Lacibacter sediminis: one gene and its partner. Each later gene encodes a partner of the first gene's protein in a complex. Links are inferred from orthologs where the notes say so. Each region holds a gene or a part of one and is shown in the gene's direction. Other genes may lie near its edges. The genes, in order: mfd and uvrA.

Region 1 (8,453 bases):
CCGGAACATTTGCATCAACTATACTCCAGGTAGCACCATCATCAACTGATACTTCAATTGTAAAAGCATTTGTGCTGTTATCTTTTGCATTCCATTTAATGATCTCTTCAACTCCAGGAACAAATCGTTCTCCGCCATAGGGATGTTCAAGAACAATTTCATCTTTCAAAAATTCATACACTACAAAATATTCCTGCGGACCATTCGGCACATTAAAACCACTGACGTTAATGCTGATGTTTGCACCGGGATTGTCAATTGTAACCTGCTCAATATTATTGATACGATCAACTCCTCTCACTGCTGGATTGTTTACAGTTGCAGGTGATGGATTAAGTATCCACGGAAGGTAAGTGGTTACACCATCAATAACAGACAGATCAAGATCGTTGACCAATGCAGTTGATGCAAGAGGCGAAGCTTCTTTATCGTGCCAGTACAGTAATACTTTTACCTGCCTGGTATTTGCAGGAACAGCAATGATCTGCGATGAAGTGCCGGCAGTTGAAAGAGTACCGGTGAAGTATCGGTTATTTTCTAACACTTCAACTGCTCTGCGTGAATTCACAAGCCCAAACCCATAACCATAATCTGGTCCGGCATTACCTCTGTCATCTGCTGAGTTACAAAGCACAGCTTTTAATAAAGCAGATTTTGGAAGAGCATTAGCATGCAGTTTTTTGTAACGTTCGGTAAGCAATGCCCAAACGCCCGCGACAAATGGAGATGAAAAACTTGTACCAAAGCCCTGGTTATAAGTGTTGTTAGCATTTGTTGAAAATACGCTCACGCCACTGGCGGTTATTTCTGGTTTTAAGCGCCCATCTTCAACAGGTCCTTTGCTTGAACTGAGATTTAATGCATCAGTTCCAACGTGATAATCGGCTACGTCTAGAACATTCTTACCAACCTGGTAACCGCTTTTTATGGTTGCGAATGAAATCGGGTATCCGGAACAGGTACGGCCGCCGTCGTTGCCAGCCGAAAAAATATGTTGGAGAAAGGGATTGTTATAGATCTGTTGATCAACATAAACACTCAATTCATTGTAATCACTGTTCCCGGGACAACCAGCCAAACCAGTGAAATAAGAATTGTTGGTAACTGTCATTCCAAAATCAGTAAAATAGGTTGCAGATTTTGTAAGTATATAATCATACAGGTCAACGATCAATAAGCTACTGGGTGCAACACCTTTATATCTTTCCTCAATAAGCCCATCGCCACCAACAACACCTGTTACCATGCGTCCATGATTGTTTGTTATGAAAGAAGGATTTCTGTTCAATACATTTTTTGTATTATCTAGATGTGCCGGATCTGCATTATCTCCAATACCTACTGTGGTTCCAAGTCCGCTCAGATTTCTTCCTGCAACTTCTGAATTTGTAAGATTCGTTAACCCAAATAATCCTCTTTCACGCTGGTTAAGCGGAGTCGGTTGCAGAAAAGATGCATTCATGAACGATACAAAAGGTAGGTTGCTGACAGCCGTAATATTTTTTGCAGGAATGTTCACCTGTGCAAGTCCTTGGTTAAGGAAATCTGATTTTGTGAGTACAACTTCATAGCCTGCAAGTGTTTCTTTTACTTCATTCCATTTTATTCCCTGTTGCAATTGAAGATTAATTAACAATATTGTTTGAGGTTGCTGCAACGGCAACAGCGTATTCAACTCACGGCCAAGCTTAGCCGAACCGGGCATGTTGATCATTGCCCGTACGCCCGTGCCAAAAAGCTGCGAAAACATGGGCATTCTTTTCATTCTCACCTGGTAGCTATTATCAGGTAAGTAGGATAACAATTCAATTCCCATTCCCTTTAATGCAAGTTGCTGAGTATTTGTAACAGGTTTTTCAAAGGCAAGTACAATGTATGTCCATTCTCCAAAACGACCTTTTCTGAATTCCTTTGTGATTGTTTCTGCCTCCATATTTCCCTGAATGGCTACATCACCTGCTTTTAAGCGGAGTGTGGTGATTTTCTTTTGTGCAATTAATGAGTTGATGCTGCACAGTAAAACAGTTAGCAGAAAGGCTTTTTTCATGTTTCTGAACAGGTAAGTAAAATGGAGTAATTGCCTGAATGAACAAGAGTATGGCTGTACATACGGATGGCGGTAATTCATGAAGTAGGTTTTACAGATTTGGATTCGGTTCAAAAATAGGCATTCTTTCCCGAAAAAGAAAGCCTTCCGAACAATCAGACATGCATGAAAATACTTCTTCCAACCGTATCTTTGCCGCCTGTGAATTTTGAGTTGTTGCAGAAAAAATTTAATGATGATCCCCGCCTTTTTCAACTGGCGGACAGGCTTTCTTTTTCCCAAACTCAACGGATCTATCTAAAAAACCTTTTGGGAAGCTCATCACAGTTTGTGGCAGCTTCGGTTTTCAATCATTCTTCGCTTGAGCAATTCAACCATGTGTTTATCGTAAACGACTCGGAAGAAGCTGCTTACTTCCACAATTCGCTGGAAAGTATCACCAACGAACTCAACCTGTTTTATTTCCCATCCTCATTCAAGCATCCAAAGAATTTTCGGTTACTCAATTCCTCGCATGTGATGTTGCGTACGGAAGCATTGACGAAATTTTCAATGCCTACCGGTCAGCGGGTTGGAGCAATTGTTACTTACCCCGATGCGTTGTTTGAAAAAGTAGTGTTGCCAAAGAAACTGCAAGGCAATATGCTGCTCATCAAAACCAACGACACGTTAGACGTTGATAATATGATGGGCTTTTTGGTTGATCTTGGTTTTGAACGAACCGATTTTGTGTATCAGCCCGGGCAGTTTGCAGTACGTGGTGGTATCCTCGATATTTATTCGTTCGGCAATGAAAAGCCCTATCGTTTGGAATTGTTTGGGAATGATGTAGACAGCATCCGCATCTTCGATCCGGAAACGCAGTTGAGTGAACGACGATTGGCGCAGGTAAGTATTATTCCGAATGTGGAAACACAATTTGAAAGTGGCGAGAAAGTTTCGCTGTTTGAATTTTTACCGGAGAATACGATTGTATGGGTGAAGGATTTTGATGTGATGAAGGAGCGACTGCTCACTATGGAAGAAGACATGGAGCAGTTCTTGAAATTGCCGGTTTCCAAACAGGAGCGTGATGAAGATGAGCGTTTGGAAAAAATTGATCTCAACGAACAGGATTTCATCACTGCAGCAATTGTTGAAGAGCAGATCAAACAACATCATACCATTGAGTTTGGTTACGAACCACACTTGTTGAATACAGTTGAAGAGAAGAACAGATTTGAAATTGAATATCATACCAAACATCAGCCGGCATTTAATCGGCAGTTTGAATTATTAATAAGTGATTTGAAAAGTTGGGGTACGAAAAAATTTGAAACATTCATCTTCGCAGAAAATCCAAAACAGCTTGAACGACTTCACAGCATCTTTGCTGATTTGAAAGCAGAGATTCCTTTCACGCCAATTGCATTAGCTATTCATGAAGGATTTATAGATGAAGATTTGAAAGTGATCTGCTATACCGATCACGAAATTTTCCAGCGTTATCATAAGTACAAAGTCAAACAGGCATATAACAAGAGCAAGGCACTTACCATTCGTGCATTAAAAGAATTACAGCCCGGTGATTATGTAACGCATATCGATCACGGCGTTGGAACATACAGTGGTTTGCAGAAAATCGAAGTGAATGGTGTAATGCAGGAGGCAGTGCGTTTGATCTATAAAGACAGTGATATCCTTTATGTCAATATCAACTCACTGCACAAAATCTCGAAGTACACAGGCAAGGAGGGAAGTGTGCCGAAGATCAATAAACTGGGCAGCGATGCATGGCAGCGGTTAAAAGAAAAGACGAAAACGAAAGTAAAAGAGATTGCTTTTGATCTTATTCAATTGTATGCACAACGTAAAGCACAACAAGGATTTCAACATACGCCGGATAGTTATCTGCAAACAGAACTGGAGGCTTCATTTATGTATGAAGATACGCCAGATCAAAGTAAAGCAACAGCCGATGTAAAAAAAGATATGGAAGCACCATCACCCATGGATCGTCTGGTGTGTGGAGATGTGGGCTTTGGTAAAACAGAGATTGCCGTTCGTGCTGCATTTAAAACGGTATGTGATGGAAAGCAGGCTGCTATCATGGTGCCCACAACCATTCTCGCCTATCAGCATTATAAAACATTCCAGGAACGTTTGAAAGATTTTCCTGTAACAGTTGATTATGTGAACCGTTTCAAATCGGCAAAAGAGAAAAAGGAAACCTATCAGAAATTACAGGAAGGAAAAGTAGACATCATTGTTGGCACACATGCGTTATTGGCCAAGGATGTAAAGTTTAAAGATCTTGGTTTGCTGGTTGTGGATGAAGAACAAAAGTTCGGTGTGGGGCATAAGGAGAAGATCAAAACGTTGAAGACGAATGTGGATTCACTTACACTAACTGCAACACCTATTCCACGTACGTTGCAGTTTAGTTTAATGGGGGCAAGGGATCTCAGCATCATGAATACGCCGCCTCCCAACCGTCAGCCCATACAGACCGAAGTGCAGGTGTTCCAGGAAGATTTTATCCGTGATGCGATCTATTTTGAAACGGAGCGTGGCGGACAGGTCTTTTTCATTCACAATCGAATTGCAGGGTTGGCTGAAATGGCTGCCATTATTCAACGTTTGTGTCCTGACCTCAGCATTGGTTTTGCACACGGACAAATGGAAGGTCACGATCTTGAAGAGCGCATCTTCGATTTTATCGGCAAAAAATATGATGTGTTGGTTTGCACGAACATTGTTGAAAGCGGTGTTGATATTCCCAATGTGAACACCATCATGATCAACAATGCACACCAGTTTGGTTTAAGTGATCTGCACCAGTTGCGTGGACGTGTAGGCCGAAGCAACAAAAAAGCATTTTGTTATTTGCTTGCTCCTCCTATGAGTACACTGCCAAACGATTCGAGAAAACGTTTGCAAACATTAGAACAGCATAGTGAGTTGGGAAGCGGTTTCCAGATTGCCATGCGTGATCTTGATATACGTGGTGCAGGTAATATGCTCGGTGGTGAACAAAGTGGTTTCATGGCCGAGATCGGTTTTGAAATGTATCAGAAGGTGTTGGACGAAGCTATCCGTGAATTGAAACGCACGAAGTTCCGTGAACTCTTTAAAGAAGAAATTCAGCAACAGGAAAACTATGTGAAGGATTGTGTAATTGATACCGATCTTGAGATTTTGATTCCGGATGCATACGTAGAAAGTATTGCAGAACGTTTGAGTTTGTATACAAGATTGGATAACTGTGAAACCGAAGATGATTTGATCGAATTCCATAAAGAGCTCATCGATCGTTTTGGCCCCATCCCATCGCAGGTAGAGGATCTGTTTACAACTGTGCGTTGCCGTAAGCTGGCGGTTGAACTTGGCTTCGAAAAAATGACACTGAAAGAACAAACACTTCGTTGCTACTTCATCAATAATCCTGATTCGCCTTATTTTGAATCATCGGTATTTCAGGGTATCATGCAGTTTGTGCAAACTTCACTCAACAAAGCACAACTGAAACAAACCGGCAAACTGTTCCTGTTGGTTGTTCGTGATATGGAAGGCATGGAAGCACTACTTCGCCTGTTAACCCGTATGCATGCCGCCGTGGTGGAAAAGCCGGTTACTGCATAAGCTTTCTCATCGACAGATTTTTCCATTTTTATCAAGCCGGAAAACTTCCAACTGAATAAATGGGTAGTTTTTCTAAATCCACCCAATTTCTTCTTATTTTTAATTGTACAAAGTTGCTGTTTCTTCCGTCTTTAACCGATCATTTTTAAAGCATTAAACCTTCATTCATGGAACAAAACTTTGCAAATTCGAGTGAGATCAGGTACGCACAGGTAAGCAGCGATGAACGATCTATCGCTATTCTCACACATGTACTATCCATCTTCTTTTCCATCCTCGCTCCTTTAATCATATATCTTGTAAAAAGGAATGAATCACGTTATGTAGGTGAGCATGCCAAAGAAGCATTGAATTTCGGAATCAGCGTGGTTATCTATTGCATCATCTGCATACCACTGATATTTATAATCATAGGTATTTTCTTTTTGATTGCTATTGGTATAGGTTCGCTTATTATTTACATCATTGCGGCCGTAAAAGCGGCTGATGATGTGTTGTACCGTTATCCATTCACCATCCGTTTCATCAAGTAGTTTTACTTTTTTTAAGTTAATTCATTGATAAAGGCTTTCATAAACGAAAGCCTTTATTAATTTTGGTACTGCAATTGTTCCAATATCTATGACACATTGTATTATTCAATTAAAACCGAGCTTATGAAACAAGTTCTACTCTTGATTTCTCTCTCATTACTGATCAACTCCTGCGCAAGAAAACGAATGATGGAAAGGGTGCAGCAATATAACATCCGTACCATTGCTATTCTTCCTGCTCAGTTAGAAGTAACCGGAAACATTCCAAAGAAATTAACGCCTGAACAGGTAAATGAGATGATTGAAAGAAACAGCACGTTTCTAAACCGTGCTTTGTACATCGACCTGGTGCAGTATGTTGATACACGTTTGCGTCGCTACTCGCAGGTTCAATTTCAAAGCTCGGAGCGTACTAAAAAACTATTGGAGGAAAAAGGCATTACTGATTCTGCATCCTGGCAAATGGATCCTGCAGAGCTTTCGAAAATACTGGGTGTTGACGCAGTGGTATCAACCAAGGTAACGCAGAACCATATTCTCAGTAATGAAGTGGCAATGGGTGTTGATGTGGTAGGTGGTATTCTTAACCGTACTGTTCCGGGTATTGGTGTGCCAACGGGAATGGCCCGTACAAGTGATATGTTTGTGAGTAGTGCTCTTGTGAAAGAAGGTTATACCGTGTGGAGCACACGATTTACCAACCAGACAGATTGGAACTATCCATTTCAGCAATCCATTCAAAATGTAACAAGAGCTATTGCAAGAAGATTTCCTTTATAAAGAATCCTGTCAATAAAAAAGTCGTTCCACGTTAGCGGAACGACTTTTTTTATGGGTAGAATAAGATTAATCCCAGCCTTTTTTTGCAGTGCCTGCAGCAATTGCAGCCAGAGCTTTTGCTTCGCCTAATAAGGCAGTAAGTTTGTTACCTTTTCCATCATCACCTTTAGCAATGTATCCACCTTTAGCTGTACGCTCAACTACTGCATTCTGGATAGGAACGTTCTTTTCTTTTGTCTTTACGTTATACGCTGTTAATTCCATAATTTAATTTTTTATGAGGGGGTTAGTTAATAATTACCGTCACTCGGTTCGGGCTAAAGTACAGATTTTCGCTAAAAAAGGACTTAAAATGCTTTCCACAGCCGCTATGCATTGAAAATCAATAAAAAAGCGACCCGGATTGACGGGCCGCTCGTATGATTTGTATAAAATTCCGCCTTAAATGTCAAGGTTTGCGTACTTGGCGTGGCTTTCAATAAACTCCCTTCTTGGAGCAACTTCATCGCCCATAAGCATGCTGAATACCCTGTCGGCCTCCGCTGCACTTTCAATCGTAACCATCTTCAGCGCACGTGTGCCCGGGTTCATGGTTGTTTCCCATAACTGGTCGGCATTCATTTCACCCAAACCTTTGTATCGTTGTACGCCCACACTGTCTTCTTTACCTGCACCAAATTGTGCAACGTACGCTTTGCGTTCTTCTTCATTCCATGCGTAAGCCATTTCCTTTCCTTTCTTCACCTGGTATAACGGTGGCTGTGCGAGATAGAGATAACCCTGCTCAACAATCGCCGTCATATAACGGAAGAAAAAAGTAAGGATCAATGTGGCGATATGACTACCATCCACATCGGCATCGGTCATGATGATGATCTTGTGATAACGAAGCTTGCTGATGTCTAACGCTTTTGGATCTTCAGGAGTACCCATCTTTACACCAAGAGCTGTAAACATATTCCGGATCTCTTCGTTATCGTAGATCTTATGCTCCATTGCTTTCTCTACGTTCAATATCTTACCACGTAAAGGAAGAATGGCCTGGAAACTACGGTCACGGCCTTGCTTGGCAGTACCACCTGCCGAATCACCTTCGACTAAATATAATTCGCAACGTTCAGGATCACGATCAGAACAATCAGCCAGTTTACCCGGCAAACCGCCACCGCTTAATACGGTTTTACGTTGCACCAGTTCACGTGCTTTCTTAGCTGCTGCTCTTGCCTGTGCCGCAAGGATAATTTTTTGAACGATGTTCTTTGCTTCTCTTGGATTTTCTTCGAGATAAGCTTCCAGTGTGCGGCTTACAGATGTTTCCACAATACCACTTACTTCACTGTTGCCGAGCTTGGTTTTTGTTTGACCTTCAAACTGTGGTTCAGGAACCTTTACTGAAATGATAGCAGTTAAACCTTCACGGAAATCATCTCCTTCAACATCTACTTTTGCTTTTTCAAACAAGCCTTCTTTTT
Region 2 (7,828 bases), 3.0 Mb from region 1 along the record:
CAAAACGTGCTTCAATACCTAAACGTTTGAATGCAACCTTAAACTGATTGTAAGTGCCACCATATAAATAAGTAGTGGTTACAAAATTATCGCCTGCCTGTAAAATATTATTGAGTGCAAGAAACTGTGAAGCCTGTCCGCTACCAACTGCCAATGCTGCTACACCACCTTCAAGTGCAGCAATGCGTTGTTCAAACACATCGGTGGTAGGGTTCATGATACGGGTATAGATATTGCCAAATGCTCTTAAGCCAAACAGATCAGCAGCGTGTTCGCTGTTGTCAAAACCATAAGAAGTTGTTTGATAGATAGGCACTGCACGTGCTTTTGTTGTTGGATCAATTTGTTGACCGGCATGCAATTGCAATGTTTCAAAACGAAGAGTGTTGCTCATAATTAAGATTTAATGATTGAAGAATTAAGTAAAAAAGAAGAAGTGTGTGGTACCTCCCTGACAGGCAGGGTCGGAAAAGATATGTATGCCTTACGGCATACAACAAATACAACAACACTGCATGGCTGCAGTTAAAGAAATGTTTGTATTGTTGTTGCTGTTGTACATGAAGTATGTATGGCTAACAAAAGTAGTTGGCTTTACTGATTTATGCAAATTCTCATTTGCAAAAGTTTTGTCAATGCTTTTAATAACATTTGTTTGTTTCATCTGCTTTTTGTTTTTCTCCTTTCTTTTTTACCTATCTAAGAAACATTTTACGGAGAGCAGTTGTAAGAACAAACCTGTTCAAAACAAAAAAGCTCATCCGATAATATCAGATGAGCTTTTGCTATGTAATTGAACATTGTTAAGCTTGAAATCTGACTTATCTACCCTTTTCAGGATGGAATTGGCACCTTCCTTTCAACTGTAAAACAATTGAGAGAGGTTGCCAAGGCTTCATTGGGCCATTACCCTCTGCCTTTCTTGATAAGCGAACCGGTATTTTAATACCAGTGTTAAAAGAACTGCTGCAAAGTTAGCGGCAAAAACTGCAAACTGCAAAATTTCTTTGGCTAACAGTTGTTAAAGTGCCGGTTGTATTTCACGTGTAAGAATCAATGCTGCAAGTACTGACGGGATAAGTGCACGCAGGTGCGCTTTTTTCTCTGTCTCATTTTCGTAACGGAGCGGAATAGTAGCTGACACCTTTTTTAGTGGTACGGCTTCATTTTCCAGCATTACTTCAATACCATCCTGTTCATTGATGGTAAACCTGAATTGGTCACGCTGTTCCGTAATTGCCGATCCTTTTTTCATTTGATCATCATCATACTGAATGCGTCCCAATGTGTAACCATATTCGTTTCTTACAAACTGGAACAAACGGTTGAACATGCGTTTGCCAATGAAGATGCTGCGCTTGATCATTCCACTTTCAAGGCGGAAGCTCTCGGTGGCGGGGCTTAATTTTAAGGTGAAGCGATGTTCTCTCTGACCGTCGTGAAGAATCATTGGAACGGCGTTGTAAACGGCTATACCCATAGTGTAAGTTTTTTGCTTTGATAATTGGCAGATCGTAATTGAAGTTTAAGTTAGCATGAAGCGAGCCAAATCAAAATATCGAAACAGCCTAGTTTTCCACATAACAATTAATTAATATTGGCTTAACCGATTTACGTTGAAGTATCTTACTTCAAGTCCCTAGCTTGTTTAAACATCTAATCTTCTGAAAACCATTGGAGGACAATTCTAAAACCTAATAACTTTAGTAAAGGATTTCACGGTAAATTCGCTGTCCGGTCGTAAACGACCGGCAGGAGAAAAATTATGAGCGACTCAACTAATGATCAGATCGAAGTATCGGGAGCACGGGTACACAACCTCAAGAATATTGATGTAAGTATTCCTAAAAATAAACTGGTAGTGATCACCGGTATCAGCGGAAGTGGGAAATCATCGCTGGCATTCGATACCATTTATGCCGAAGGCCAACGCCGCTACATGGAAACATTTGGCGCTTATGCACGGCAGTTTGTGGGTGATATGGAGCGGCCTGATGTTGATAAGATCACGGGCCTCTCTCCTGTTATTTCCATTGAACAAAAGACCACTAATAAAAATCCACGCTCAACTGTAGGCACCATTACTGAAGTGTATGATTTCCTTCGCCTTCTTTATGCAAGAGCAAGTGATGCCTATTCGTATAACACGGGTAAGAAAATGGTGAAGTGGAGCGAAGAAGAAATTGTAGAGAATATTTTTAATCGCTTTGATGGACAGAAAGTTTCTTTACTTGCTCCGTTGGTTCGTGGACGTAAAGGACATTATCGTGAATTATTTGAAGACATCCGTAAAAAAGGTTATGTAAAAGTGAGGGTTGATGGTGAGATACAGGATATTACTCCAAAGATGCAGGTCGATCGTTATAAGATCCACGATATTGAAGTAGTGGTTGATCGTTTAAAAGTGAGTGACGATTTTCGTGTACGCATCAGCCAAAGTGTACAACAAACATTGAAGATCGGAAAAGACCTGATGTTCATTGAAACAGAAAAGACTGGCGTTGTTTCTTATTCAAAACAATTGATGTGTGAGGATACAGGGCTGAGTTATGAAGAACCATCACCCAATGCATTCTCATTTAACTCTCCTTATGGCGCATGCCCAACCTGCAAAGGATTGGGTAATGTTTACACAATTGATATGGAGTTAGTACTTCCTGATCAAACACTAACTGTAAAAGAAGGTGGCATTGCTCCACTGGGTGAAGAAAGAGATGCGAGTGTGTTTCAACAAGTGATCGCTTTTGCAAAAAAGTATAAGATTAAATTAGATGTGCCGGTAAAGAATCTTCCAAAAGAGCAACTGGACCTGTTATTATTCGGTGATAAAAATATCAGTGCAACATTGGAAGTTGATGCAAGTGATGAAACGGTTCCGCATGAATACACTGGCAGTTACGAAGGCATCATCCCCATGTTGAAGCGTTGGTTTGTTTCTGCACAAAGCACAGAAGGTTTGCGTGAATGGGTGACACAATTCATGACATTACAAACATGTGGCAGCTGCAATGGCGCCAGATTGAAAAAAGAAAGTCTCTGGTTTAAAATTGAAGACCGCAATATTGCTGAGTTAAGTGAACTCAATCTTGATAATCTTGCTGCCTGGTTTGACGGACTGGAATTACGCATCAGTAATAAACAGGCAGCAATCGCCAAAGATGTGTTGAAGGAGATCAGGGAACGATTACAGTTTTTATTGAATGTTGGTTTAACTTATCTAACATTAAATCGTTCGAGCAGAACGCTAAGCGGTGGCGAAAGTCAGCGTATACGTTTGGCAACGCAGATCGGATCTCAACTGCAGGGCATCACTTATATTTTAGATGAACCGAGTATTGGTTTGCATCAACGTGATAATCATCGGTTGATCGAAGCATTAAAAAATCTTCGTGACGTTGGTAACAGCGTGTTGGTAGTTGAACATGATAAAGACATCATGCTTGCGGCTGATCATTTGATTGATGTTGGTCCGCAAGCTGGTAAACATGGTGGAACAATTGTATCTGCCGGATCACCAAAAGATGTGCTCGAATCAAAAAGTGATACTGCCAAATATTTAAACGGGATCAAATCAATTGCCGTTCCAACAGAACGAAGAAAAGGCAATGGCAAACACATCGAATTAAAAGGAGCAAGTGGTAACAATCTCAACAACGTGAGTGCGAAATTTCCATTGGGCAAACTGATTGTTGTTACGGGTGTTAGTGGCAGTGGCAAGAGTACACTCATCAACGAAACACTCTATCCTATTCTCAGCAAATATTGCTATGAGTCAAAAGCAAATCCAATGCCTTACAAAAGCATTAAAGGATTGGAACATATTGATAAGGTGATTGAAATTGATCAGTCGCCTATTGGACGAACACCAAGAAGTAATCCCGCCACCTATTGCGGTTTCTTTACTGAGATCAGAACATTATTTTCTGCAGTGCCTGAAGCAAAGATCAGGGGTTATAATGCAGGTCGTTTTTCTTTTAATGTAAAAACAGGAAGATGCGACGTATGTGAAGGCGGTGGTATGCGTGTAATTGAAATGAATTTCTTACCTGATGTATATGTGCATTGTGAAAAATGTAATGGCAAACGTTACAATCGTGAAACACTTGAAATCCGTTACAAAGGAAAATCAATTGCTGATGTGTTGGATATGACAGTTGAAGAAGCAGTTGAATTCTTTCAACCTGTTCCATACCTCTATCGCAAAATAAAAGTATTGGAAGATGTTGGACTTGGTTACATCACACTCGGCCAAAGTGCTGTTACGTTAAGTGGTGGAGAAGCGCAACGTGTAAAACTATCAACCGAACTTGCAAAGAAAGATACCGGCAAAACATTTTATATTCTCGATGAGCCAACTACAGGTTTACACTTCCAGGATATTCAACACTTGCTTGATGTATTGAATAAATTAACCGATAGAGGCAATACAGTATTAGTAATTGAGCACAATATGGATGTAATAAAAGTTGCTGATCATATAATTGATTTAGGACCCGAAGGTGGTGATGGTGGTGGTGAAATTTTGTTTGAAGGAACACCCGAAGAATTACTCAACTGTAAAGCAAGTCACACCGCAAGATTTTTAAAGGTTGAATTATAGGTAAAAAAAAGCCCCCCGAACCAATGGGGGGCAACAGGATAGAGTACGGACCAAGAGAAACAAAGCAAAGCATGATGAAATAAATATCCGTCCAGGGTTCTCTCTTTAGATTTTCACAGGATTGGAAACTTGAGAAAGGGTTTCGGACTAACGTTTATTACATACTTTGCCAAATCATTGGAAATTGTCTTGGTTTACACTGGAAAAAAAATGAACAAAGCATGGTGAAATAAATATCGATCTGGTTCTCTTTTTCTTTTTCTCAAGATTAGATAAAATTGAGAAAAGGGGTACGGATTAACGTTTATTGCATACTTTGTTCAAAGAGTTTACATATTGATAGTTGATGTAATTAAAAGAATAAGCAAAGCATGGTGAAATAAATATCGGTCGCTGGTTCTCACTGGATTTTCACAGGATTGGAACATTATGAGAAGGGTACGGACTAACGTTTATTGCATACTTTGCTTAAGAAGTTATAGATAGAGTTTTTTCTTAAAGATGTAGAGTACTACATAGAGTGTAACTAATCCTACACGAAGTAACCAAATAGTCAGCTCGGGATTGTTAGATAGCGCTCTTGCTTTTGTTTTGGGGATTTCAGTTTTCATTTTTTAGGGATTTGGGTATGGGTATGGATAAAAATAATTCGCTAAAAGTATTGCGGACATTTCATTGAGTTCTTATTTCGGAACCAGTCGGCATAAACATCGCCGATCTTCCACGTAAGTCTGAATGTACTGGAGAAATAAGAATCATTTTTTAATGGGTTACCTCTTTTCTTACCGGTGCGGTAAGGAGTATAAGCCGGATTTGAATTCGGATAAAATGAACTTGGATTGGCCAGGTATTTAGCATACGTTGCCTGTGTTGGTGTCAAGTATTGATCGAACAAGGCCGGATCAATAAATTTATTACTTACATCATCAATATAATCACTACCTGTTTTGCGATGGATAAGTTCAACTGCAAATGTTACACGTTCAGTAATATCATATTTGATGCCTACGCCCATTGGAATAGCATAATTCACTAGACTGTATTCAGGAATTCCTGTTTCAACCATTCCTTGTCCTTCTAAACGGAGTGGTTTCAGATCGATCCATGATTCATTACCTGCAGGATCTTTATACAAGCCCTGTGGCTTAAATTTAAACACACCGAAGCCAACGATACCATATGGACGGAAACGTGGTAACCCTGATCCGTTCTTTAAGCTGATAAATGCTGTAGGATAAATTTCAAGTGCGGCGTAAGCTTCGTATAAAGGTGAGCGGAATGTAAGGTTCCTGTATTTTCTTGAACCTTCCCATGTATCAGCCGGTTGCTTTTGTTTTACCAGGCGATCATCACCTTCCATTTTACCATAGTTACCTGACAAACGGAACCCAATCCACTCTGCAGGATAATAAGAAGCAGAAATACCAATGATCGCATTCGTTACAGGAAGATTGTTGTCTTTAGGGCCATAGCCTCCTCTTCCACGGTTACCACCAAGGTCACCAAGAAAACTCATCGGGCCTAAATCTAAACCAATTTCAAAACGGGAATTTGCAGAAGATAATCCAATCTGTGCATTCAGTTCTTGAATGCTGCTTAGCATAAGCAGTAATGCGTACAGGGAAATGTACAATGTACGTAGTTTCATAGAATCGGATGTTTGGTTTTTCTTGTATTGGATACGACAAGGCAATATTAGAGAACTAATTCTGAAGTTCAAAATTTTTTCTTTCTCATTATCGGTGGAAACCCTTACTGACATAGGCTTTTAAGCAGTTTTACTTGTGGTGTTAAGTAAAATTACCTATTCCTTTTCACAATTCCGAATCATTTCTATATGCTCAATATTATCTTCCAGATAAATCTCACTTGTTTGCTCAAAACCGAGTGATGAATAAAACTTAAACAGGTAAAACTGTGCTCCAATTTTGATATCTGTATTTCCAAATAGCTCTTTGCACTGCTGAATAGCAATCTGCATCAACTCTCTGCCAACTCCTGTACCTCTTGCAGCAGGGCTTGTAACTACTCTGCCTATTGAAGGTTCATTTTCATAAGAAACACCAACCGGCAACAATCGAACATAGGCCATTAGCCTATCCTCTTCATCAACGCCCATCAAATGCCAGCCTTTCTGATCTTTATAATCAGCATCCTGGTACACGCAGTTTTGTTCTACTACAAATACTTCATTACGCAACCACATGATGTTGTATAACTCGTATGGCGTTAATGCTTCAAATTTCTTCAAGTTCCAATTTAGTTTCATCATCGTCCGGGTGTTGGTACTACAGGCAAACTTTCATTACCGTTTTCGTTAACGGATTGCACTGCGAAAAAATAATTGTCTTTTGAGTAAGGTAATTTCACATTAGTTTCAGTTGTAAAAATTTTCTTTTGCCAAACAGCACTTGTTGTTTCACGCAGCAACACATAATAGCCCTTCACTTTTCCCACTGCAGGCTGTTTCCAACTGATGAGCGAATAATTGGTTAAACTTCTTGTTTCAATCTTTACTTCTAATGGCATTGCTGGTGCTTTTGCAAGATTCGCTAATGATGCAAGATTGATTCCCGTATTCTTTGCCAGATAAACGAAATCCATAAACTCGGGTAAGTCACCAAACTGTACTCCTTTGTCCGTGCGTAAATCCTGGTGTTGATGATTGAAGTTTTCATTCATCTCAGTAATCCGTACTGCCGCAAATCCTTTTTGAATAAACGGTGTGTGATCACCACCACGTAAAAATCGATCGTTACGATACACCATCACCACTTCTAAATTATCTACATAACGCTCGCCGATTTCTTTTACATAACGTGCCAACTGTCTTGACTTTCCATCATTCTCCAAACCAAGATTGCGGATGTTTGCTGCAGCTTTATCTAATTCATACGCAGGCAATCCTTCGCTGAACACACGCACTTTTGTATTGTTGATGATATTTGTTTCACTGCTGTTGTTTGAACCCATAATATCATTGTTCAACACCGCTTCTATGATCCAGTTTTGATCTTTTGCTTTCCCTGCCATAAAATTCGCACCTAACAAGCCTTGTTCTTCACCACTTACAGCAACAAAAATGATCGTAGCAGAAAACTCATACTTACTCATGATGCGTGCACACTCAAGCACTGCAGCCACACCACTTGCGTCATCATTTGCACCGGGTGCTTCGCTGGTTGTATTCATTACATCTGTAACACGACTATCTAAATGACCGCTGAT

Evidence for each region.
Region 2: the proteins of mfd (region 1) and uvrA are in contact, whole or in part, in a crystal structure (PDB 4DFC), measured with the Escherichia coli proteins. The link is inferred for Lacibacter sediminis from one-to-one orthologs.

Annotation. Positions count from the first base shown.
Region 1 is NZ_CP060007.1:4,399,026-4,407,478, reverse strand. What follows is about bases 1,876-5,868. They hold mfd (transcription-repair coupling factor), read left to right. Parts: upstream 1,876-2,212; coding sequence 2,213-5,668; downstream 5,669-5,868. Other genes in these bases: H4075_RS18750 (DUF4870 domain-containing protein), read left to right, coding at 5,836-5,868; H4075_RS18760 (S8 family serine peptidase), read right to left, coding at 1,876-2,128. In the rest of the region: more of H4075_RS18760, read right to left, coding at 1-1,875; more of H4075_RS18750, read left to right, coding at 5,869-6,201; H4075_RS18745 (hypothetical protein), read left to right, coding at 6,325-6,981; H4075_RS18740 (hypothetical protein), read right to left, coding at 7,048-7,245; gyrB (DNA topoisomerase (ATP-hydrolyzing) subunit B), read right to left, coding at 7,423-8,453. UniProt on the Escherichia coli protein: Couples transcription and DNA repair by recognizing RNA polymerase (RNAP) stalled at DNA lesions. Mediates ATP-dependent release of RNAP and its truncated transcript from the DNA, and recruitment of nucleotide excision repair machinery to the damaged site.
Region 2 is NZ_CP060007.1:1,370,766-1,378,593, reverse strand. The notes cover bases 1,433-4,800. They hold uvrA (excinuclease ABC subunit UvrA), read left to right. Parts: upstream 1,433-1,765; coding sequence 1,766-4,600; downstream 4,601-4,800. Other genes in these bases: H4075_RS06010 (hypothetical protein), read right to left, coding at 1,433-1,480. Outside these bases: H4075_RS06015 (O-acetylhomoserine aminocarboxypropyltransferase/cysteine synthase family protein), read right to left, coding at 1-394; more of H4075_RS06010, read right to left, coding at 1,022-1,432; H4075_RS06000 (hypothetical protein), read right to left, coding at 5,253-6,248; H4075_RS05995 (GNAT family N-acetyltransferase), read right to left, coding at 6,405-6,872; H4075_RS05990 (M28 family metallopeptidase), read right to left, coding at 6,869-7,828. UniProt on the Escherichia coli protein: The UvrABC repair system catalyzes the recognition and processing of DNA lesions. UvrA is an ATPase and a DNA-binding protein. A damage recognition complex composed of 2 UvrA and 2 UvrB subunits scans DNA for abnormalities.